3 regions of the Streptomyces sp. NPDC052721 genome follow, and region 1 is predicted to be linked to each of the others. Evidence: riboswitches for the same ligand, from Rfam matches in the RefSeq annotation. Region 1 holds a riboswitch; each other region holds the start of a gene.

Region 1 (7,747 bases):
GGCAGGCCGAGGTCGGTGCTGATCTTCACCGTGCCGGACAGCTGCTGCACGTCCGACTTGGCGATCTTCTCGATGAGCTGCTGTGCGCTGATCTTCGGCAGGTCGGGGTCACCGGAGTCGGCGAGCGCCGGGACCAGCCCGATCGTGGCCGCCGCCACCCCCACCACCGCGACCGGCACGGCGTACCGGGCGGCCTTGCGCCGGCCGGAGCGCGGGTGCTCGTCGCGCGCGGCGCCCACTGCGTCGTCGGATTCGTACGGTGCCATGTGTGCCTTACCTCCGTCGTCGGCGGCGGCTGTCCTCACGCTGGTCCGCTGGTCCACCCTGAGCCGCCATTCTCACCCGAAACGGTGAGGAGTGGTGATTTCCGTGGTGTCCATCTGACCAAATCGGCCGTGAACAAGCGTCAGACCTCGGAGCCAACTCCGTCTACACCTGCGGTATGACACCCGGCGGCGGTTTCTCCACCCGACCCGTAGGGGTCGTGCCGGACGCCGGCGCCCGTACGGGTGACCGGCCGGGTCAGCCGGCGCGGTGCACGACCGCGTCGCACAGCTCGATCAGCGCCGCCTTGGCATCGCACTCGCGCAGCGGGGCGAGCGCGGCCCGCGCCTCCTCCGCGTACCGCACGGTGTCCCGGCGGGCCTGCTCCAGCGCGGGGTGCGCGCGCAGCGCGGCCAGCGCCTCGGCGTGCCGGGCGTCGTCGCTGAGGTCGGAGTCCAGCAGCTCGCACAGCGCGACGTCCTCGGCCAGCCCCAGCCGGGCGGCCCGCTCGCGCAGCCGGAGCACCGGCAGGGTCGGGATGCCCTCGCGCAGGTCGGTGCCCGGCGTCTTGCCGGACTCGTGGGAGTCGGAGGCGATGTCCAGGACGTCGTCCGCGAGCTGGAAGGCGACTCCGAGCCGTTCGCCGTACTGGGTGAGCACGTCGACGAGCGTCTCGTCGGCGCCGGACATCATCGCGCCGAACCGGCACGACACCGCCACCAGGGAGCCCGTCTTGCCGGCGAGCACGTCCAGATAGTGCTCGACCGGGTCTCGGCCGTCCGAGGGGCCCGCGGTCTCCAGGATCTGGCCGGTGACGAGCCGTTCGAACGCCAGGGCCTGCACCCGGACCGCCTCGGGGCCGAGGTCGGCGAGGATCTGGGAGGCGCGGGCGAAGAGGAAGTCGCCGGTGAGGACCGCGACGGAGTTGCCCCAGCGCGTGTTGGCGCTGTCCACGCCACGCCGTACGGCCGCCTCGTCCATGACGTCGTCGTGGTACAGCGTGGCCAGGTGGGTCAGCTCCACGACCACGGCCGACGGCACCACGCCCGGCGCGTAGGGGTCGCCGAACTGGGCGGCGAGCATCACGAGGAGTGGCCGGAACCGCTTCCCGCCCGCCCGCACCAGGTGCTGCGCGGCCTCCGTGATGAACGGGACCTCGCTCTTGGTGGCTTCGAGCAAGCCTTCCTCGACAGCCGCCAATCCGGCCTGGACATCGGCTTCGAGAGCCTGGTCCCGCACGCTCAGCCCGAACGGCCCGACGACGGTCACGAGGGGTCTCCTGTCTGCTGGTGTCTGCTGGCGATTACACGGTTTGTCGATAGGTCGCTGCCCTCACTCAAGTCAGCGTATCCGGTCCTCTTTCGATCACCGATAGCGCCCACCGGTCCAGCCCGGGCGATACCGGACCATGACCGGCATGGTCTTGATCACACAGTGTGAACGGAAATTTATCCATATAAGAGTAATCCGGACACTGTGCCCCCACCTCGGCAACGACGCGCCCCATATGCCAGGTTCCGGCATCACCCCGACTTCAAGCATGAATCCCCCTAATCCCCCATGTCCGATTTAAAACTGTTTGCTATTTCGTGAATTGGGTCACGCGACCGGCCGCCCCACCTCCCCGGCCGAACCCCCGTGACCCCTTGCGCCGTTGGCGAGTTGAGCATTGGCAACCGCAAAGGATCAAGCACCCCATACGCCGTCGATCAAGGTCAAATCGCACGTTGCATGAATCCGGCCCTTGTTCCCGACATGTGCTCTCGCATACGTTCCGGGCCGTCGGGCGGACGCCGAATCCTGCCGCCGCCCGCATACCCATCGACGAAATTCGTACGGCAGGAGCGGGGGACCCAGGTAAGCCGCCGGTCCGGACGGCACACGCCGCGCCGGACGGCTAGGGGTGAAGCCATGCCTCCGTCAGGGGCACGGCCGGGCACCTCCCCGCCCGAACCCGACAGCTCACCCCGCAGGCGCCGGAGAGGAACGCCCCCATGTCTGCTGTCGCTCAGCCCCGCCGTACCCGGAACAGCCGTCTCGTCCGCGCGCTCACCGCCGCCGGCACCGGCGCCGCCGTCCTCGCCCTGCCGCTCATCGGCGCGACCAGCGCCTCCGCGGCCCCCAGCACCGCCACCACCACGGCGGCCACCACCCCCGCCGGCTACCCGAACAACCTCGACGGCTGGATCCGCGAGTCGCTCGCGATCATGGCCGAGAAGCGCATCCCGGGCACCTACAACGGCATCTACCGCAACATCATCCGCGAGTCCTCGGGCAACCCGAACGCCATCAACCTCTGGGACTCCAACGCCGCCAAGGGCATCCCGTCCAAGGGCCTGCTCCAGGTCATCGACCCGACGTTCAACGCGTACCACGTGCCCGGAACGTCCTTCAACATCTACGACCCGGTCGCCAACATCACCGCCGCCTGCAACTACGCGGCCGCGCGGTACGGGTCCATCGACAACGTGTTCGGCGCGTACTGACCGGCACCGGCGGCCGGGCCGGGCGCTACTGATGTTCCGGTCAGTCGGTCGGGAAGAGTCGTTCGAGGACGACGGCGATGCCGTCGTCCTCGTTCGACAGGGTGACCTCGTCGGCCACCGCCTTGAGTTCGGGATGCGCGTTGGCCATGGCGACACCGCGCCCGGCCCAGTCGAACATCGGGATGTCGTTGGGCATGTCGCCGAACGCGAGAGCCCGTTCGGCGGCGATCCCGAGACGTTCGGCGGCCAGCGCCAGCCCGGTCGCCTTCGTCACCCCGCACGGCTGGAGCTCCACCGTGCCCGGCCCCGACATGGTGACCGTCGCCAGCGAGCCCACCGCCGCGCGGGCCACGGCCGCCAACTCGTCGTCGGACAGGGTGGCGTGCCGCAGCAGCACCTTGCTGATGGGCGCGCACCACAGATCGTCCCGCCGGCCGACCCGCACCGCGGGCAGCGTCGGGTGGGGCATCCGGTAGCCCGGCTCGATGAGCGTGAGCCCGTCCACGCCGTCCTGGTCGACCGCCGCGTAGATCTGCCCCACCTCCGCCTCGATCTTGCCGAGCGCGGTCTCGGCCAGCTCCCGGTCCAGCCGGACCGACCACAGCAGACGGTCGGTACCGGCGTCGTAGACCTGGGCCCCCTGCCCGCACACCGCGAGCCCGGCGCAGCCGAGGTCCGCCAGCAGCGGCCGCACCCGCGGTGCCGGGCGGCCCGTCACCACCAGGTGCCGGGCACCGGCCCGCGCCACCCGCGCGAGCGCGGCGAGGGACCGGTCCGAGACGGTGTCGTCGCCGCGCAGCAGCGTCCCGTCCAGGTCAGTGGCGATCAGTGCATATGCCGGGGTGGGTGCCATGATCAGAGAATACGGACAGGACGCCCCGCCGACTCACCCGTCATTCCCCGCACTTACGTGCCGTTCCCGCCAACCCCTCACCGTGGACCGCGCGGTGAGCGCCGCTCAGTCGTGGGGTGCGGCCAGGTGTGTGACCAGGCGCGGTGAAGCGAACTTGAGCAGGGGGCTGCCGTCCTCCGCCTCCGCCCCCAAACCTTTCGAGCACCTGGTGAGGCACTGCCCAAGACACTCAGCTCGGCCGTAACGTGTGGCCCGACCACATGGAACGCGGTGCCATGCATGGCCCGGATGAGAGTGAGGCAGCACCCCATGCCCCCCTTCGACGTCCCCGAGGGCGACCCCTTCGGTCCGCACAACCTCCCCTATGGCGTGTTCGCGCCCTCCGGCAGCACGGAGCGGAGGATCGGCGTCCGGCTCGGGAACCACGTCCTCGACGCGGGCGCCGCGGCCGCCGCGCTCGGCTCGCCCCACCAGCCGCTGCTCGCCCGGCCCACCCTCAACCCGCTGCTGGCCGCCGGCCGCTCCACCTGGTCGGACGTACGGCGCGCCGTCACGTCCTGGGTCACGGACCCGGCGCACCGCGCGACCGTCGAGCCGCTGTTCCACCCCCTGTCCGAGGTGACCCTGCACCTGCCCTTCGAGGTCGCGGACTACGTCGACTTCTACGCCTCGGAGAACCACGCCCGGAACGTCGGCCAGATCTTCCGCCCCGACGCCGAGGACTCCCTCACCCCCAACTGGAAGCACCTGCCGATCGGTTACCACGGCCGCTCCGGCACCGTGGTCGTCTCCGGCACGGACGTCGTACGGCCGTCCGGGCAGCGCAAGGGCCCGGCCGACCCCGCGCCCGTCTTCGGCCCCTCGATCCGGCTGGACATCGAGGCCGAGGTCGGCTTCGTCGTGGGCGTGCCGTCGCGGCTCGGCAGCCCGGTCGCGCTCGGCGGCTTCCGGGAGCACGTCTTCGGACTGTGCCTGCTGAACGACTGGTCCGCGCGGGACATCCAGGCCTGGGAGTACGTCCCTCTCGGCCCGTTCCTCGGCAAGTCCTTCGCCACCTCGGTGTCGGCGTGGATCACTCCGCTGGAGGCGCTGGAGCACGCGCGCGTGGCGCCTCCGGAGCGCACCCATCCGCTGCTGCCCTACCTGGACGACTCGGCGCCCGGCACGGAACCTGGCGGCTACGACCTGCGCATCTCGGTCGCGGTCAACGGCCACGTCGTCTCCGAACCGCCCTTCTCCACCATGTACTGGACCGCCGCCCAGCAGCTCGCCCACATGACCGTGAACGGCGCCTCGCTGCGCACGGGCGACCTGTACGGCTCCGGCACGGTGAGCGGCCCCGCCGAACGCCAGCGCGGCTCCCTGCTGGAACTGACCTGGAACGGCCGCGACCCCCTCGAACTCCCGGACGGCAAACGGACCTTCCTGGAGGACGGCGACGTGGTCACCCTGTCGGCATGGGCCCCGGGCGCGGACGGCCGCCGGGTGGGGCTGGGGGAGGTCAGCGGGCGGGTGGTGTCGGGCTGACGCTGCGGGGGGTCGCCGGGCGGCTGTGCCGGGCGGGCCGGTGGCTTGTGTGGCGGGCCGGCCGGGCGCGGCGGGAGTCACGGGCCTGGTCCGGTCCCGGCGGATCGGTGTCGGCACCTGACTCCGGCCGCCCGTCTTCGTCATACTGACGGGGACACGCACCACGCGCGAGCCGCCGTCGCGTGACGCGTGCCCGGCACCACCGTCACCCGCACACCTCTCCGACCAGGAACCGGAGCCCCGGCATGACTGTCTGCCTGCTCCTGCTGAGCGTCGTCGCCCTGACGGCCGCCGTACCGGCGCCGCGCGCGCTGACCCGTGCCGCCTGGCCCGAGCGGGAACCCGTGGTCGCACTGTGGGTGTGGCAGTGCCTGGTCGCCACCGTCCTGCTGTGCTGCCTGACCGCACTGGTCCTGGGCGCGGCGGCCGTCTTCCACACCGTCCGCGACCGCGTGTTCGCGCCCGCGCCGCCCGCCGTCACCGCCGCGTACGACCTGTCCACCGCGCCGGTGTGGGCCGCCGCGCTCACCGTACTGCTGGCCTGCGGGGCCGCCTGGACGACGGCGATGCTGGCCCGCGAACTCGTCGAGGCCCGCCGCAGCCGGGGCCAGGCCCGGGCGCACCTGCGCGAGCGTGCCCCCGAGCTGCCGGCCGGGCTGCCGGCGGCGCGCGGGCCGATGCTGGTGCTGGAGGACGAGTACCCGGACGCCTGGTGGATGCCGGGTCACCCGCCGCAACTGGTCGTCACCACGGGGGCGTTGCACCGCCTCACCGACCTTCAACTGGACGCCGTCCTCACCCACGAGCGCGGGCACGCCCGCGCCCACCACGACTGGCTGCTGCACCTGTCCACCGCCCTCGCCACGGGCTTTCCGCGCGTGCCGCTCTTCGCCCACTTCTGCGACCAGACGCACCGCCTGGTCGAGCTGGCCGCCGACGACACGGCCTCCCGGCGCTGCGGGCACCTCACCACGGCCCTCGCCCTGATCGAGCTGAACCAGCACCGGGGTGTCCTGTCCTGCGACTCCAGCCGCCGTCTCCTCGGCGAGCGCGTCGACCGCCTGCTGGAGCCGCCGCCACGGCTGCTGCGCCGGCACCGGGCGCTGACGACGACAGTGGCCGCGCTGGTGCCGCTGATCCCGCTGCTGATCACCTTCGCCCCGGGTTTGACGGCACTGTCCTGACCGGATCCGCCGGGCGGCAGATCGTGCCCCGGAGAACGAGAGCACCGGCTGCTCGGGCTGCTGGGGCAGACCGAGGCGGAGCCCGAACTCTCGGCGGTCGAGCCGTGCCTGGCCGACTCCGATCCCCCTGTGCGCCGTACGGCCGTCGCGGTGCTCACGGAGACCGTGCCGCCCGGCACCGGCCGGGCCCTCGCCGGTGCGCTCACCGACCCCGATGCCGAGGTCCGCGCGGCTGCCGCGGCCTGGCTGCGGGAGGGGGTCGAGACGCTGCCGCCGAACCGGCCCTGGGCGCCGCTCTCGCCGGGGCGCTCGGTCAGGCCGACCCCGTGGTCCGGGCCGCCGCCCTCGATGTGCTGCGGGCCCTGCGCCTCGGCGAGGCCAGGGTGTTCGCGGCGGCGCTGGACGACCCCGGCATCGCCGTCCGGACGGAGGCCGTGCGGGCGCTCGTCTCGGTGGACGCGGTCCGGCCGCCGGCGGGCGCGGCGGACGATCCCTCCCGGGAGGTCCGGGTCACCGTGGCGAAGGCCCTGGCCACCGTCTCTCGGCGTCCCTCGCCGCGGCCGACCGGGATCTGCTCACCGCCGCTCTGGACCGGTTGACCGAGGACGGTGATCCGCTGGTGCGCGGCGCCGCGCTGGGTGCGCCGGCCGCCACCGGCTGCTCGCCGCCGCTGGCCGCACGTGCCGTGGCCGCCCTGTCGGACCCGGCCTGGCAGGTGCGGTCCGGTGCCGCGACCACGCTGTCGGCCGGGCCCGCGACACGGCCGTCCCGGCCCTCGCCAAGGCCCTTGCCGACCCGAACGCCGACGTCCGTGAGGCGGCGGTCCCGGCTCTGGGCCGGCACCGGACCTCGGCGGAGGCCCGCTCGGCCCTCGCCACGGCCACGGCCGACTCGGACGCGGACGTCCGGGCCCGTGCGGCGCGGGGGCTTTGAGCTCCCGCAGCGCGCCAGACCGTACCGGGCTATATCCAGTCGTCCGGTTCCGGCTCGTCCGGCGGTTCGGGCCAGTCGGGGTCCGGTGTGCCGCCGGCCGCCGGGGCTTCGTCGGCGGGCTTGGCGGCCCCGTCCAGGGAGGCCAGCACTTCGAGCACCCCTTCGCCGTACGTCACCAGTTTCTTCTCGCCGACGCCGTTCACCGTGCCCAGCTCCCGCACCGAGCCGGGCCACCGGGTCACGATCTCGCGCAGGGTGGCGTCGTGGAAGATGACGTACGCCGGGACGCCCTGTTCCCGGGCCTGTTCGGCGCGCCAGGCCCGCAGGGCCTCGAAGGCGGGGAGCAGCGCCTCGGGCAGCTCGGCCGCGACGGCCTTGGCCTTGCGGTCGCCCCCGGAGGAGCCGGTGGACCGCGTCCGGGAGGTGGCCGGCTTCTTCGGCTCCTTGCGCAGCGGCACCTCGCGCTCGCGCCGCAGCACCGAGCCGCTCGCCCCGGTGAG
Region 2 (7,747 bases), on a different contig from region 1:
CCGGGCAGCTCGACATCCGGGCCCTCCAGCTTCTGGTCGGCCGCGTTGCGGAAGTCGAAGATCGTGTGCAGGCCCAGGGAGGCGAGGAAGGCCGCGTCCTGCTCCGTCGCGTGCGCCAGGTGCCCGCTGCGGAACAGCACGCCGTACCGCACCCGCCGCCCGTCCGTGGTCGGCAGCCCGCCCACGTCACGGAAATTGCGCACTCCGGCCAGCTCCGGCTCGGTCGACGGGACCTGCTGCGTCACGGGGGCTCCTCCCGGTCGGTCCCCGCCGTCGCGGCTCGTCGGCGGGCGCTCCGTCGACCATACGGCATCGATTTCCTCGGGCAATGAGTTGTCCACAGGCATTGTCAGAGGGGTCCGCGGCCCTTGATGATGTTGGCACTTGAGCGGATCTGTTGGCACCTGTGAGGTCTCGATGGTGGACATCGCCGAAAACGGTCGTACTTGGCTCCTGTCGGGCCCCGGCAGCAGCTATGCCCTGCATCTCACCGACGCGGACGAGCTGCTCCATCTGCACTGGGGGCCACGGATCGCCCTCGCCGACGCGGAGGCGCTCGCGGTGAGCCCCCTGCCCGGCTACTGGCCCTTCGAGTCCCCGCTCGACGGCCGGGAGGAGTATCCGGTCGAGGGCGGCCCCCGCTTCGTCCGCCCCGCCCTGTCACTCCGCACCGAGGAGCGACGCGGCACGGAGTGGCGCTTCGTGTCGTACGACACCACGGAGGACGACGAGCTGCGGCTGCGCTTCGACGACGACGGCGTGGCGATCACCCTGCACTACCGGATGCGCGGGGACGTCGTGGAGCGCTGGGTGACCGTCGAGAACGGCGGCCACGCGCGCGTGGAGCTGCTGCGGGCCGACGCGGCCACCTGGACCCTGCCCGACCGCGAGGGCTGGCGGCTGTCGCAGCTGCACGGCCGCTGGGCCGCCGAGTCGCGGCTCACCACCGCCCCCCTCACCTACGGTGAGAAGGTCATCGGCAGCCGCCGCGGCCACACCGGCCACCAGCACCTGCCCTGGGTGGCCCTGGACACCGACGCCACCGAGGAGCGCGGCGAGGTCTACGGCTGCGCGCTCGGCTGGTCCGGCTCCTGGCGCATCGCGGTCGCCCAACTCCCGGACGCGCGCGTGCAGATCACCGGCGGCGCCGGTTACGACGACTCGGGCCTGCTGCTCCTCGCGCCCGGGGAGTCGTACACCACCCCGGTCTTCGCGGGGCTGTGGAGCGACGGCGGCTTCGGCGGCGCGAGCCGTGCCTGGCACGCCTACCAGCGCGCGTACGTCATCCCGGACGCCGAGCGGGACCGGCCCGTGCTGTTCAACTCCTGGGAGGCCACCTTCTTCGACATCTCCGAGGAGCAGCAGCTCGCGCTCGCCCGCCGGGCCGCCGAGATCGGGATCGAGCTGTTCGTCGTCGACGACGGCTGGTTCGGCGCCCGCACCAGCGACCGCGCCGGCCTCGGCGACTGGACGCCCAACCCCGACCGTTTCCCGCACGGCCTCAAGCCCCTCGCCGACCAGGTGCACGGGCTCGGCATGCAGTTCGGCATCTGGGTCGAGCCCGAGATGGTCAACCCGGACAGCGACCTGTACCGGGCCCACCCGGACTGGGTGCAGTACCAACCGGGACGGAAGCGGACGGAACTGCGCAATCAGCTCGTTCTCAACCTCGCGCGCGAGGACGTCCAGGAGTACCTGTGGGAGCAGTTGGACGCCCTGCTGTCCAGCGCCCCCATCGACTATGTGAAGTGGGACTTCAACCGCTGCTTCACCGACGCCGGCTGGCCCGGGGAGCCGTACCCGCAGCGCCTGTGGGTGGACCACGTCCGCGGCCTGTACGCCCTGCTGGACCGGCTGCGGGCCGCGCACCCCGGGGTCGCCTTCGAGTCCTGCTCGGGGGGCGGCGGCCGGATCGACCTCGGCGTGCTCGGCCGCACCGAGGAGGTGTGGACCTCCGACAACACCGACCCGCTGGACCGGCTCGCCATCCAGCACGGTTTCACGCAGATCCATCCCGCGCGCGTGATGGCGGCCTGGGTCACCGACAGCCCGAACACCCAGCTCAACGGGCGGGTCAGCTCGCTGCGCTTCCGGTTCGTCAGCGCCATGGCGGGCGTACTCGGGGTCGGCGGCGACCTGACGGAGTGGAGCGCTCAGGAGCTGGCCGAGGCCCGGCGGTGGGTGGAGCTGTACAAGGAGATCCGCCCGGTCGTGCAGCACGGCGAGCTGTACCGGCTGCGGCCTCCGGCCGGAGGTCTGAGCGCCGTGCAGTACGTCCGGGGGGAGGAGACCGTCGTCCTCGCCTGGCTGCAGGCCCAGAGCTACGGCGAGCCGGTGCCGGCGGTGCGGCTGCGCGGGCTCGACCCGGCGGCGTCGTACGAATGCCGCGAAACAGGCGAAGTGTACCGGGGTGCCGTACTGCTGCACCACGGGCTGCGCACCGGGCTCAAGGGCGACCTGGATGCGACGGTCATCCGACTGCGCCGCATCTGACTTTTCTGTCTGAATTGACGCTTTCACTCCAACTCGCTGCGGAATGAGGACATCTGGGGAACCGGCGCGTGAGGAGGGTCATATCGGTGACCGTGCGTCGCGCGTCATGTTCACGTAATTCCAGTACCCATAGGCGAATTGAAAAGGAGAAGGGCACGGGAATTCACACTCGGTGACCGTGAATTCCCGTATCCGATCAGCAGGAACCGGAACAACGGGAACCGGCTGCTTGTTTCCGCGCCTCCTGCTCGCTTACGTTCGCCACCGACCCGGGCGGAACGCCGAATCCTGCCGCCGTCCGGATTCCCCACACACATGACCCGCGTCGGCAGGAGCGGGGGACCCACCAGGTAGGACTGCCTGTCCGGTCTCCGCGACAGGCTAGGGGTGCAGCCGTGCCGCGCACGGCCGGGCAGCTCCAGCCCGAACCCGACAGCTCACCTCGCAGGCGCCGGAGAGGAATTGCGCCATGCCTGCCAAGGGTAAGCACCGACGTCCCAAGACCCCGCGTTTTTCCCGCTCCCTCGCCGTCGCCGGAACCGGTGGCGCCGCCCTGGCCCTGCCCCTCCTCGGGGCCACCGGAGCGCACGCCGCGCCCCCCGCCCAGTCCGCCTCCGGAACGGCCGCGCAGACCCTCCCCGGCACGGTGAAGAAGGCCGTGGCGCAGCAGGACACGGGCGCGCGCACCTACACCGTGCGCAGCGGTGACTGCCTCGCGACGATCGCACAGGACCAGCATGTCAGCGGTGGCTGGCAGCGGCTCTACGACGACAACCGGCAGGCCATCGGCGCCGACCCCGGAGTCATCCACCCGGGCCTGAAGCTCCGCATCGGCGGGAAGACCGCGCCGGCCACCGCGGAGCCGGCTGCCCCGAAGTCCACACCGTCCGCCGCGCCGGAGGCCACCCGGCAGGCCGCGCCGAAGCCCGCCTCCCAGCCGGCCTCCGCCGGTTACACCCTCCCCGTGACCGGCGCCACCGTCGGCACCGGCTACCACGTCGCCGGCAGCATGTGGTCCAGCGGCTACCACACCGGCGTCGACTTCGTCGTCCCGACCGGTACCCCCCTCAAGGCCGTCGCCGCGGGCACCGTCGTCTCCGCGGGCTGGGGAGGGGCGTACGGCAACCAGGTCGTCATCAAGCTGAACGACGGCCACTACGCCCAGTACGGCCACCTCTCCCAGCTCTCCGTCTCGGCCGGGCAGACCGTGACCGCGGGCCAGCAGATCGGTCTGTCCGGCGCCACCGGCAACGTGACCGGCCCGCACCTGCACTTCGAGATCCGCACCACCCCGGACTACGGCTCGGACATCGACCCGGTCGCCTACCTCCGCTCGCACGGCGTCGCCGTCGGCTGACGCCCGCGCCCCTCTCACCACCTGCCTGACACGCCCCCGAAGGCCGGACCCACGATCCCCGGGTCCGGCCTTCGGTGTACCGTGCAGCTTCTATTCCTGGCTTTGCAAACTATTTAAGAGTGGCTCATCTCACCATTCGTCAAGTCCTGCTTACGGTCGCGTAGGTCACATCCGAAGGTGAATCATGGTCCGACGTGGCAGACGATTCGAAGAATGACAGCAGATCAGTGATCGGGTCGTACGTGGCGGTGGGGGACAGCTTCACCGAGGGCGTCGGCGACCCCGGCCCCGACGGGGCGTTCGTGGGCTGGGCCGACCGGTTCGCGGTGCTCCTCGCCGACCGGCGTCCCGAGGGCGACTTCCAGTACGCCAACCTCGCCGTGCGCGGAAAGCTGCTGGACCAGATCGTGGCCGACCAGGTGCCGCAGGCCATCGACAAGGCCCCGGACCTGATCTCCTTCTGTGCGGGCGGCAACGACATCATCCGTCCGGGCACCGACCCCGACGAGGTGGCCGAGCGCTTCGAACGGGCCGTGGCCCGGCTGACGGAGGCGGCCGGCACGGTGATGGTGACGACCGGCTTCGACACCCGTGGCGTCCCCGTCCTCAAGCATCTCCGCGGCAAGATCGCCACCTACAACGGGCATGTCCGTGCCATCGCCGACCGGTACGGCTGCCCCGTCCTCGACCTGTGGTCCCTCAAGTCCGTGCAGGACCGCAGGGCCTGGGACACCGACCGGCTGCACCTCTCGCCCGAGGGGCACACGCGCGTGGCGCTGCGCGCGGGACAGGTCCTCGGCCTGGACGTCCCCGCCGACCCGGAGCAGCCGTGGCCGCCGCTGCCGCCCCGGGGCACGCTGGAGATCCGCCGCGACGACGTCCAGTGGGCCCGGGAGTACCTCGTCCCCTGGATCGGCCGCCGGCTGCGCGGCGAGTCCTCCGGCGACCACGTGACCGCCAAGGGCACGCTGTCACCGGACGACATCAAGATGCGGATCGCTTCGGTGGCCTGACCCCACCGACCCGCCACGGCCCGCGCCGGCACCACCGGCGCGGGCCCTCGCCGCTCCCCGGACAGAACGCACCCCCTTCGTGGTCCGGCCCGCTCGGGGCAGGACGCCCACGGGGGCGCGTACGGCGCTCAGCCGGCGGGCCGCGTCCTGGCGGGGAGGTGTGCCGAACCGGCGGCGGTACTCCCGGCTGAACCGCGACGGGCTGCCCTAGCCGACGCGCTGGCCGACCCCGGTGACGCCGCCCGGGTGGGAGCGAGCAGCAGCCGGGCCTCCCGCAGCCGGGCTCCACGCAGTGCTCGCGGATGCGGCGCACGGCCCGGGAGACGTGGCTGAGGACGCTGTCGGCCAGACCGAGCCGGCGCACCCTGATCGCCGGTGATCATGCGCCACAGGATCTCGCGTCTGACCAGCGGAGCCAGTACGGCCCGGTCGCGGGGCTCGTCGAGCAGGCGCAGCAGCCGGACGACCGCGTCCAGCAGCGCGGGCGGAGCGTGGCTGTCGGCGATTCCCCGACTGCGTGCCGCTGCCGGGGGGCGGGGTGTCTGCGGGGCGGGTTCGGCAGCAGCTGTTCCGGGACGGCGGAGGGTTCCAGGGCGGGTGGGAGGCCGGGGGCCGGCCGCTTGGGCTTCGTGGGCGGGGCGTGGCTGTCGGCGATTCCCCGGCGGCGTGCCGCTGCCGGGGGGCGGGGTGTCTGCGGGGCGGGTTCGGCAGCAGCTGTTCCGCGACGGCGGAGGTTCCAGGGCGGGTCCGAGGGCGAGGGCCGGCCGCTTGGGCTCGACCTGGAGGAAGCGCCCGGTGACGGGCAGGTCGACGGATGCGACCAGTACTGCCCGGGGCCGTGCTCTTAAGACCCGGTCGCCCAGCGCGAACGTTCGGCGCCTGGGCGACGATCGCGAGCACCGTGCCGGACACGGAGAGCGCCGGCGGGTCCCACCGGTCGACCTTCGGCACCAGGACGCCGTCGACGGCGGGGTCCCGTCGGGGCGGGCATGCCGGTCGCGCCGGCGGTTCCGGGAGGGCCCCCGCGTCAGCGCTGCCGGTCCGTCAACGCCTCCCGCTCCAGACTCAGTTCGCGGGCAAGAGCGTCGTCCACCCACTCCTGTGCCCGGGACCGGGGCACCGCGCCCGGGTACGACGTCAGCTGGACCGCCAGCCCGTCCAGCAGCGCGGTCAGCCGCAGTGCCGTGCCGGCCGGGTCCGCGCAGGCGAACTCACCGGCCGCGACGCCCTCGGCGATGACGTCCGCGATCGCCGCCTTCCACTGCTTGTCCAGCTCCCGGGTGACCTCCCGCAGGGCGGGCTCGCGCAGGGACACGGCCCAGCCCTCGATCCACAGCCGCCAGCCCTTGGCCTGCCCGGTCGGCGCGTACCAGCGCACCGCCGCCCGCAGCCGGCGCAGCGCGGTGGTCCGCCGGCCCAGCAGCTTGCGCAGGCGCGCGAGGTCGTCCTCGGCCGCGTACGTGAACGCGGCGGCGACCAGCTTCTCCTTCGTGGAGAAGTGGTACAGCACCAGCGCGTTGCTCACACCGAGGGCCGCGGCCACGTCGGCGATCCTGACCGCCGCCACGCCCCGCGCCTCGATCTGCCCGATGGCTGCCCGCAGCAGCTCCTCCCGCCGCTCGGCCACGCTCAACCGCACTCTCGCCACGCGGTCACCCTAGTCGTTGACCCCGATGCCGCCGAAGCCGTCGCGCGGCAGGCCCGTCACCGGTACCACCCGAACCGGTCCGCGATCACCGGCAACCGGTCGGTCACCAGGGCGTGCGCGGCCACGCGCGGGGTCGTCCCGTCGGCCGCCGCACGGTCCAGCATCCGGCCGACCAGGGCGCGCATCGAGCGCCGGATGTGCCCGAAGGCCCCGTCGGCGTCCGCGCCGATGTCGCCGAACAGGGTCCACCACCACCAGGCGTTCGTCGCGGAGTTGACCACCACGTCCGGCAGCACCGTCACCCCGCGCGCGGCGAGCAGTGTCTCGGCCTCGGGCACGACGGGCATGTTGGCGGCCTCGACGATCCAACGCGCCCGGATCCGCTCCTGGTTCGCACGGTCGACGGCGTACGACACGGCGGCCGGCACCAGTACCTCCGCCTCCGCGGACAGCCAGGCGTCGCCGGGCAGTTCGCGGTCGCCGGGGCGCAGCGCGCCGCGGTCCACGGTGCCGTAGCCGTCCCGCGCCGCCAGCAGCGCTTCGACGTCGAGCCCCGCCGGGTTGGCGATCGTGCCCTTGATGTCGGCGACGGCCACGACCGTCAGGCCCGCGCGCGCGAGGAAACGCGCCGTGGCCCCGCCCATGGTGCCGAGGCCCTGCACGGCGACCCGGGTGCCCGGATACGGCACCGCCGCCCGGTCCAGGGCCGTCAGCACCGACTCGGCGACCCCGCAGCCGCCCGCCAGTTCGTCCAGGCCGATGCCGTCCACCTCCACCGCGAAGGCGTCCGCGAGCCGCTTGCGGGCCGTCACCTCGTCGTCCAGCAGCGGATACACCGCCTGGATCGAGGAGACCAGGCCCGCCTCGGCCGCCGCGCGGTCCACCAGGTCCTGGGTGAGGCCGAGGTCTTCACCGGTGGTCCAGCAGCTCTCGATGTACGGCCGCATGGCGCGCAGATAGCGGACGAGGAGGCCGTACGCCTCCGGGTCCCGGGGATCGCAGTCGATGCCGCCCTTGGCGCCGCCGAGCGGGATGTAGCGGCCCTCGGGGCTGTAGTGCAGGGCCTCCTTCATCGTCATGCCGCGGGCGAGCCCCGCCACCTCCTCCAGCGTGCAGCCGGGCCGCATCCGCAGCCCGCCGCTCGCCACGCCCCGCACCAGCCGGTCCACGACCAGAAAGCCCTGGCGACCGGTGACGTGATCGGTCCAGACGAGCGAGAGCAGAGGGGCGGCCGGA
Region 3 (7,747 bases), on a different contig from region 1:
CGTACCTTTCCGGCCTTCACCAGCTCGTCCAGCGCGCCGATGATCTCCTCGACCGGCACCTCGGGCTTGTCGAAGTGGGTGTAGTAGAGGTCGATGTAGTCGGTGTCCAGGCGGCGCAGGGAGGCGTCGGCGGCGGCCTTGATGTTGGCGGCGGACAGCCCCTGGTACTGCGGGTGCTGGCTGACCTTGGTGGCGATGACGACGTCGGAGCGGTTGCCGCGGGCCTTGACCCACTTGCCGATGATCGTCTCCGACTCGCCGCCCTGGTTGCCCTCGATCCAGGCGGAGTAGGAGTCGGCGGTGTCGATGAAGTTGCCGCCCGCGGCGGTGTAGGCGTCGAGGACGGCGAAGGAGGTCTGCTCGTCGGCGGTCCAGCCGAAGACGTTGCCCCCGAGGGAGAGCGGGAAGACCTCAAGGTCGGAAGAGCCGAGTTTACGAAGTGACGTCATACGTCATGTCAACACCGGCGGTGGGTGATCGCATCCCACCGCCGGGGCGGCGTTCCCGCCAAGTTCCCGCAAAGATTCCCGCACGGAGGACCGTCAGGGGGTGAGGCCCTTGTCGCGCAGCCACGCCATCGGGTCGATGCCGGTGGCCTGGCCGCCGGGGTGGACCTCCAGGTGGAGGTGCGGGCCGGTGACGTTGCCGGTCGCGCCGACGCGGCCGATCACCTCGCCGGTGCCGACCTTCTGGCCGACGGAGACGCTGATCGAGGACTGGTGGCAGAACCACAGCTCGGTGCCGTCGTCCAGGGTGAGGATCGTGCGGTAGCCGTAGGAGCCGGCCCAGCCCGCCTCGGTGATCGTGCCGCTGTGCACGGCCTTGATCAGGGTGCCGGTGGGGGCGGCGAAGTCGAGACCGGTGTGGTAGCCGGAGGACCACATCGCACCGGCCTGGCCGAAGGTCGAGGTGATCGTGTACGAGGAGGTGGGCAGCGTGTACTGCTTGGCCAGCCGGGCCAGCCGCTCCTCCTCGGCCTTCTTCTCGGCGGCGGCCTCCGCCTTCTCCTTGGCCGCGGCGGCCTTGGCGGCGGCCTCCTTCTCGGCCTGGGCGGCGGCGTCGGCGCTCTGCTTCTCGGCGGCGGCGAGCGCGGCGGCGGTGGCCCTGCTCTCGGCCTGGCCCTGCTGCTGCTCGGCCTGGGCCATGATCCGGTTGCGCAGCGCCTCGCCCGCGTCGGCGGTGTCCTCGCCGGCGGCCGTGGCCACGCCGACACCGCTCAGTGTGGCCGTGGCGGCCTCGGCCGGCTGGGGATCGGCGGAGTCGTCGTCGAAGAGGGAGCCGACCGAGGGCAGGTCCGGCAGGGAGATGGGGACCGGCGGCTTGCCGGTGTTGGCGCTGGCCATACCGCCCGCGCCGACCGCGGCCATGACGCCGACGCCCAGGACGGTGGAGCTGCGGGCGAAGCCACCGCGCTGCTTGGCTACGCGATGCCGGCCACGCACCGGGGCGACGGACTCCTCGGTGGGGTTCCACTCCTCCCAGGGGCCCTCCTCGGCGTGGTAGGCGCCGTACCCGAAGGTCTCGGGCTCGCGCTGTGCCGGAATGAACGGGGCTTCTGGGACAGGCCGGTTGGACGCCACGCGGGCGTGCTCCTTTCCTTCCTTTCGCCTACCGGGTTAGCTGACGGGTTCGGAGCAGGAAGGTCTCCTACGCGCGTATACCGGTCGTGGACTCCGTGAGTTCACTGCGGCATCCGCGTGATTCACCCCAGGGTGGTGGTTCCCCGGCTCCCTCGCGGGATTCGGCGCGTGCGCACGGAGCCGCCTCTTGTGACGGCTGTGACGACCGCGCTGCGTTATCGAACGTTAATAGACCTGCCAGTCACTTTCCAAGCCGTTCGGCTTGATCATTCCCGTCTTTACCGGCGATTTATCGGCCACTACCCCGCCAAAACGGGCGAGTTGACCGAGCATCGATCCCGTTCAGCAGCCACCTTCGGTTTTGATGGTGACTCAGATGTTATGCGTACGGCGCTCGCCCGGTCACCTTCGGTGACGTTCAGGGCCGTCGTACGGCGAGCAGCGCCATGTCGTCGGTCATGCCGCCCCCGGAGTGCCGGCGCACTTCCTCGGCGAGCCGGCCGACCAGCGCGGCCGGGCCGGCGAAGGTGCGCCCGGCGAGCCGCCGTTCGGGGTCGTAGAACCGGCCGTGGGCGTCCCGGGCCTCGGACAGGCCGTCGGTGTGGAGCAGCAGGGTCGCGCCGCTCGGGAAGGCGGTCTCGGTGGCCCGGTCCGGCCACAGCCCGAGGTCGCCCATGCCGAGCGGCAGCGCGGGTTCGGCGGGGACCAGGGTGCGCAGGGTGCCGTCGGCGTGCAGCAGCAGCGGTGGCGGATGGCCGCGGTTGACGATCCGTACGACGCCGTCGTCGTGCGGGAGTTCGGCGAGGACCGCGGTGGTGAACCCCTCGAAGGCGTCGATCCCGTCGCGCCGGGTGCCCTCGCGGGCCAGCGCCCGCTCCAGCCGTTCGGCGACCGCCTCCAGCGTGGCCTCCTGCTCGGCCGCCTCCCGGAACGCCCCGATCACCACGGCCACCGCGGCGACCGCGCCCATGCCCTTGCCGCGCACGTCCCCGACGACCAGCCGGACACCGTACGGGCTGTCCTGCACCGCGTACAGGTCGCCGCCGATGAACGCGTCCTGCCGTGCCGCCTCGTACCAGGCGGCGATCTCGTAGCCGCCGATCCGCTCGTCCGGCTCCGGCAGGACGGCCCGCTGGGCGGCCTCGGCGATCTCCCGGGCGGAGGCGAGCCGCCGGTCGCCCCGGCGGACCACCCGGTTGATGGCGACGGCCAGCAGGGCGACCGTGGCCACGGTGACGACGTCGGTGAGGGTGCCCACGGCCGGATGGACCCCCGCGTCGGTGTGCACGGCGTAGGCGGCGGCGAGGGAGGCGAGGCCGGTCAGGACGGTGGTGCGCAGCGCCGACAAGGGCGCGGCGACCAGTGGGGCCGCTGTGAAGAACGGGACGGCGGTGAAGTCGTCCGGGGCGAGCAGGCCGTACAGGACACCGCAGACGACGAGGAGGGCCGGCAGGGCGCGGGCCAGGGCACGGGGGCTCGGACGGCGGCGGGCGCGCACCGGCGCCCGCTCGTCCCCGAGGCCCGGGTCGGGCACGGGGTCGCCGGGGAGCCTGCCGCCCGCCCTGGCGTACGGGCTCTCCTCCACCTTTCCAGGGCGCACCGCGTGTCTCCCACTTGTCCGACGTACCTCCAGGTTTCCGGCCCCCGGGGCGGGCGGCGACCGGTGTGGGCCGAAAGGGGTGTGCGAGCGGTCCCGCGCATGGCGTACACTGGAGTCACAACGACGCGGGGTGGAGCAGCTCGGTAGCTCGCTGGGCTCATAACCCAGAGGTCGCAGGTTCAAATCCTGTCCCCGCTACTGAAGGCTCAGGGCCCGGAATCCCAAGGATTCCGGGCCCTGAGTGTTTTCCCGGCCCACCGCGGTGCCCCGCCAGGGGCGCGGGGAACCGCGCGACCAGCCCCAACGCGCCCGCGCCCGCGCCCGCCCACCATGCGGCCCATGGCGGACGGGCAGGCGCTCACAGCAGGTGAACGTTCGGCGCCTTGGCGAGCTCCTCCAGCTCAGGAAGCACCACCACCTGCGCACCCCCCGCGACCAGAACGCCACGTCCGTCGGCCCCCGCCACAAACGTGTCCGGCTCACGCCACGCGGTGACCACCCTCCGCACCCCCGCCCGCAGGATCAGCTCGGCACAGGGCGCCGGCCGGGACGCCCGCCGGGCACAGGGCTCCAGGCTGCTGTACACCGTGGCACCGGCCAGCCGCGCATCGCCCGCGTCGATCTTCGCGAGCGCCGCCTCCTCCGCGTGCACGACGGGATCGGTGCCCTCCCGTGAATGGCCCCGGGCCAGCTCCGTACCGTCGGCGGCGACGACCACCGCACCGACGCTGAACGCCGTCTCCGACGGCGGACACAGCGCCGCCAGTTCGCAGGCGGTCCGCAGCCAGTGGCGGTCGGCGGCGGTGGCGACAGCCCCGGTGCCGGGGGCCGTCGGCACGTACCGCATGAGCACGACGTCCTCGATCCGGCGGGTGTCGAGCAGGCGCAGCCGTCCGGGCTGGTAGGCCCCCGGCCCGAACAGGCGCGGGGCCGCGGGGTCGCCGACGAACAGCGGGGCGAGGACCAGCTGGAGTTCGTCGGCGAGGCCCTGGTGCAGGAGCTGGGTGTGGACCGTGCCGCCGCCCTCGACCATCAGGCGGCCGACGCCACGCACGTCGTGCAGATGCTCCAGCAGGGTCCGCCAGTCCAGGGCGGGACCGAGCGGGACGACGTCGGCGGTGCGCCCGAGGAGGCGCGTGGCCCGCCCGGCGCCCCGGTCGGTGGTGTAGACGATCTTGTCGCCGCCGGTGTGCCAGAAGTTGGCGTCCGGGTCGAGGTCGCCGGTGGCGGTGACCGTGACCTTCAGCGGGTACTCCGGCCTGCCCTGCGCCACCCGGGCCGCGCGCCGCTCGGCGGAGTTGACCAGCAGGCGGGGGTTGTCGGCGCGGATCGTGCCGGCGCCGATGAGGATCGCGTCGGCCGAGGCCCGTACCGCGTCGACCCGGTCGAAGTCGGCCGGGCTGGACAGCAGCAGGCGCTCGGGGCCGGTGTCGTCCAGGTAGCCGTCGAGGGAGACGGCGGCGGACAGCAGCACGTACGGCAGGGGCATCGGCGCCCTCTCTTCCGGAGGCGGACGGGCTCGTCTGGACGGACGGGCTCGTCTGGACGGACGGGCTTGGTTCAAGTTTTAAACAAACTTACACTGGCGGCATGACGACCCGCTGGCTCACCCCCGAGGAGCAGCGCGCCTGGCGCGCCTACATGGCCGCCTCGCGCCTCCTGGAGGACGCGATCGACCGGCAGCTCCAGCAGGACGGCGGTATGCCGCACCTGTTCTACTCGGTGCTCGCCAACCTCTCCGAGGCCCCCGACCGGCGGCTGCGCATGACCGATCTCGCCGAGACGCTGAAGATCACCCGCAGCCGGCTGACGTACGTGGTGACCCGGCTGGAGCGGGACGGCCTGGTGCGCCGGGAGAACTGCCGCTGGGACAAGCGCAGCTCGCTCGCGGTGCTGACGGACGAGGGGATGGCCGTCCTGGAGCGTACGGCACCCGGGCATGTCGAGACGGTCCGCAGCACCCTGTTCGACCGGCTCACCCCGGAGCAGGTGGGGCAGCTGGAGGAGATCTGCACGGGGATCGCGCGCGGGCTGCAGGGCGAGGACGACGCGTCCGGTGCCGACGACGTCCCCTGGCGGCGCCGTTCGTCCTGCTCGTCGCCGTCGGGCTCCTGAGCGGGCCGGGCCTGCCTGCCTGCCTGCCTGCCGCAATTGCTTTAACTTTTAAGCAGGGGTAGGGTCCATGCGAACCTCTGCTTCAAATCTGAAGCAACAGTCCCGGAGGACCCGCATGCCCGACATCCCCGCCGCCACCCCGCGTGCCCGCGTCCGGGTACCGCTGCGCTTCGCCGACGGCTACAGCGCCGACGCCGAACTCGTCACCTTCCACGGCCTCACCGACGGCCGCGAACACCTCGCCGTCGTCCTCGGCGACCCCGGCCCGGTCCCGCTGGTACGCCTGCACTCCGAGTGCCTGACCGGGGACGTCTTCGGCTCGGCCCGCTGCGACTGCGGACCGCAGCTGCGCGAGGCCGTCGAGCGCATCGCCGACCGCGGCGGCGTCCTGCTCTACCTCCGCCAGGAGGGCCGCGGCATCGGCCTCTACAACAAGCTCGACGCGTACGCCCTCCAGGACCAGGGTCTCGACACCTACGCGGCGAACGCCGCCCTCGGCCTGCCGGAGGACGCCCGCGACTACACGGCCGCCGCCCAGATGCTCGGCGCCCTCGGCATCACCGAGCTGGACCTGCTCTCCAACAACCCCGACAAGGCCGGCCAGCTGCGCTCGCTGGGGATCGCGGTACGGGACCGGGTGCCGACCGGTGTCTTCACCACGGCCCACAACGTCCGCTACCTGCGCGCGAAGGTGCTCCAGACCCAGCACACGCTCCCGCTGGCCGAACTGACGGCGGGCTAGGACCTGTCTGACCATTCCTGTCTGACCGTTCCTGTCTGCCGCACGACACCCTGCACGCCCCCACTGCCTCAAGGGCGTGGGCGGTGCCCCCTCGCCGGCACTCCCCCAGCCTTCGGCCGGGGGACCCGTAGAGCACGCGCTTGACGCCGCGCGGCGCCCCTTCGGGCGAGGACGCGCATGGGCAGACCGGCCCTAGCCGGCCGCGGGGCGGCCGGGGAGCCGGAGGGCCGAGAAGACGCCGAGGGCGAGCAGGGCCGCCGTCACGGCGTAGGTGAGCCGGAAGCCGGCCGGGGACGTGCCCGCCGCGCCCAGCACCACCGACAGCACGGCCGTACCGACCGACGCGGCGAGCTGGGCGTTGATGCTCAGCGCGGTGCTCGCCCCGGCCAGCCGGTCCGGGGGCAGGCCACGGGTCGCGGTGGTCATCGCCGGCATCAGCGTCATCCCGGCGCCGACGCCCATCACCATGCCCGCGACGACGATCCGCCAGGGCGCGACCCCCGCCGTGCCGGTCTGCCACGCCATCAGCCCCATTCCGAGGGCGGCCACCGCGCAGCCGGCCGTGATCAGCCGGCGCGGTACCGCCGTGTCGATCCGCCGGGCCGCGATCTGCATCGTCGTACCGACCACGAGCCCGACCGGCGCCCCGAGCAGTCCGGCCGCCGTCGCGCTCAGGCCCCGCTCCTGCTGCCAGTACAGCGGCCCGAGCAGCATCGACCCGAAGTAGCCGCAGGTGAACGGGGCGAGCGTGCCGATGCCGGCGGCGAAGGTACGGTCCCGCAGCAGGCGCAGGTCCAGCAGCGGCGCGCGGACGGTGAGCGCCCGCCGTACGAAGGCGGCCGCGAGCAGGGCGCCGGTGAGCGTCGGCAGCAGCGCGCCGGGTGCCGTGAAGTCCCCGCGCTCGCCGCCCCGGGCCAGGCCGTACAGGAGCAGGGCCAGGCCGGGCGAGAGCATCAGCAGGCCGGGGACGTCCAGCCGGGGCAGGTCCCGGCCACGGGCCTGCGGGGCGTCCTTCGGCAGCAGACGGACCGCGAGGGCCAGGGCCAGGGCGCCGACGGGCAGGTTGATCAGGAAGATCCAGTGCCAGGACGCGGCGTCGACCAGCCCGCCGCCCAGCACCGGGCCGGCGACGGGTCCGATCAGTATGGGCAGCCCCAGCAGGCCCATCGCCCGGCCGAGCCGGGCCCGGTCGGCGACCCGCATGCCCATCGCCATGCCGACCGGCTGCAGCAGACCCCCGCCCAGCCCCTGCACCGCGCGGAACGCGATCAGACTGGCCGCGTCCCAGGCGCAGGCGGCGAGCAGGGAGCCCAGCGTGAACAGGGCGAGCGCGGTCACGTACGTCCGCTTGACACCGATGCGGCCCATCGCCCAGGCGGCGGTCGGGATGACCGCTGCGAGCGCGAGCGTGTACGCGGTCGCTGTCCACTGGATGGTCTCCAGCGGGGCGCCGAAGGACTCCGCGAGGTGGCGCAGCGCGACGTTGACGATCGTCATGTCGAGCACGGACATGGTCGTGCCGAGGACGACGACGGTGACGACCCGGTAGAGGGCGGTCGGGGAGGCGGCGGCCGGCTTCGCCGCGTCGGCGGAGGCAGCGGGCCGGGCGGGGCCGGCGGGCCGGGGACTGCTCATCTCAGCCACCCTCAGCCCGCGTAGGGCCGCTCGGCGCGCGCGGTCCGCAGCGCCCGGCCCCACCAGGTGAGCTGG

Evidence for each region. Region 1 has a riboswitch for cyclic di-AMP ahead of AB0L21_RS06380 (transglycosylase SLT domain-containing protein). Riboswitches for the same ligand answer to the same signal wherever they lie in the genome.
Region 2: another riboswitch for cyclic di-AMP. It lies ahead of AB0L21_RS31615 (peptidoglycan DD-metalloendopeptidase family protein); the one in region 1 lies ahead of AB0L21_RS06380 (transglycosylase SLT domain-containing protein).
Region 3: another riboswitch for cyclic di-AMP. It lies ahead of AB0L21_RS33230 (M23 family metallopeptidase); the one in region 1 lies ahead of AB0L21_RS06380 (transglycosylase SLT domain-containing protein).

The regions. Positions count from the first base shown of each region.
Region 1 is NZ_JBFATL010000004.1:236,139-243,885, forward strand. Features, by position in the region: gene AB0L21_RS06370 (DUF2092 domain-containing protein) at 1-266, opposite strand, end outside; gene AB0L21_RS06375 (polyprenyl synthetase family protein) at 523-1,533, opposite strand; cyclic di-AMP (ydaO/yuaA leader) riboswitch at 2,077-2,253, shown strand; gene AB0L21_RS06380 (transglycosylase SLT domain-containing protein) at 2,259-2,750, shown strand; gene AB0L21_RS06385 (HAD family hydrolase) at 2,791-3,603, opposite strand; gene fahA (fumarylacetoacetase) at 3,913-5,130, shown strand; gene AB0L21_RS06395 (M56 family metallopeptidase) at 5,376-6,314, shown strand; partial or broken gene AB0L21_RS06400 (hypothetical protein) at 6,423-6,551, shown strand; gene AB0L21_RS06405 (hypothetical protein) at 6,641-6,913, shown strand; gene AB0L21_RS06410 (HEAT repeat domain-containing protein) at 7,023-7,247, shown strand; gene recQ (DNA helicase RecQ) at 7,277-7,747, opposite strand, start outside.
Region 2 is NZ_JBFATL010000043.1:20,031-27,777, forward strand. Features, by position in the region: gene AB0L21_RS31605 (tyrosine-protein phosphatase) at 1-245, opposite strand, end outside; gene AB0L21_RS31610 (alpha-galactosidase) at 418-2,493, shown strand; cyclic di-AMP (ydaO/yuaA leader) riboswitch at 2,763-2,957, shown strand; gene AB0L21_RS31615 (peptidoglycan DD-metalloendopeptidase family protein) at 2,963-3,850, shown strand; gene AB0L21_RS31620 (SGNH/GDSL hydrolase family protein) at 4,078-4,863, shown strand; partial or broken gene AB0L21_RS31625 (AraC family transcriptional regulator N-terminal domain-containing protein) at 4,960-5,488, opposite strand; partial or broken gene AB0L21_RS31630 (AraC family transcriptional regulator N-terminal domain-containing protein) at 5,595-5,894, opposite strand; gene AB0L21_RS31635 (TetR family transcriptional regulator C-terminal domain-containing protein) at 5,891-6,511, opposite strand; gene AB0L21_RS31640 (Glu/Leu/Phe/Val dehydrogenase dimerization domain-containing protein) at 6,568-7,747, opposite strand, start outside.
Region 3 is NZ_JBFATL010000047.1:62,060-69,806, reverse strand. Features, by position in the region: gene AB0L21_RS33235 (aldo/keto reductase) at 1-449, opposite strand, end outside; gene AB0L21_RS33230 (M23 family metallopeptidase) at 543-1,580, opposite strand; cyclic di-AMP (ydaO/yuaA leader) riboswitch at 1,592-1,757, opposite strand; gene AB0L21_RS33225 (PP2C family protein-serine/threonine phosphatase) at 1,999-3,180, opposite strand; tRNA gene AB0L21_RS33220 (tRNA-Met) at 3,305-3,378, shown strand; gene AB0L21_RS33215 (dihydrofolate reductase family protein) at 3,539-4,669, opposite strand; gene AB0L21_RS33210 (MarR family transcriptional regulator) at 4,771-5,295, shown strand; gene ribA (GTP cyclohydrolase II) at 5,411-6,037, shown strand; gene AB0L21_RS33200 (DHA2 family efflux MFS transporter permease subunit) at 6,230-7,672, opposite strand; gene AB0L21_RS33195 (NAD(P)H-dependent oxidoreductase) at 7,684-7,747, opposite strand, start outside.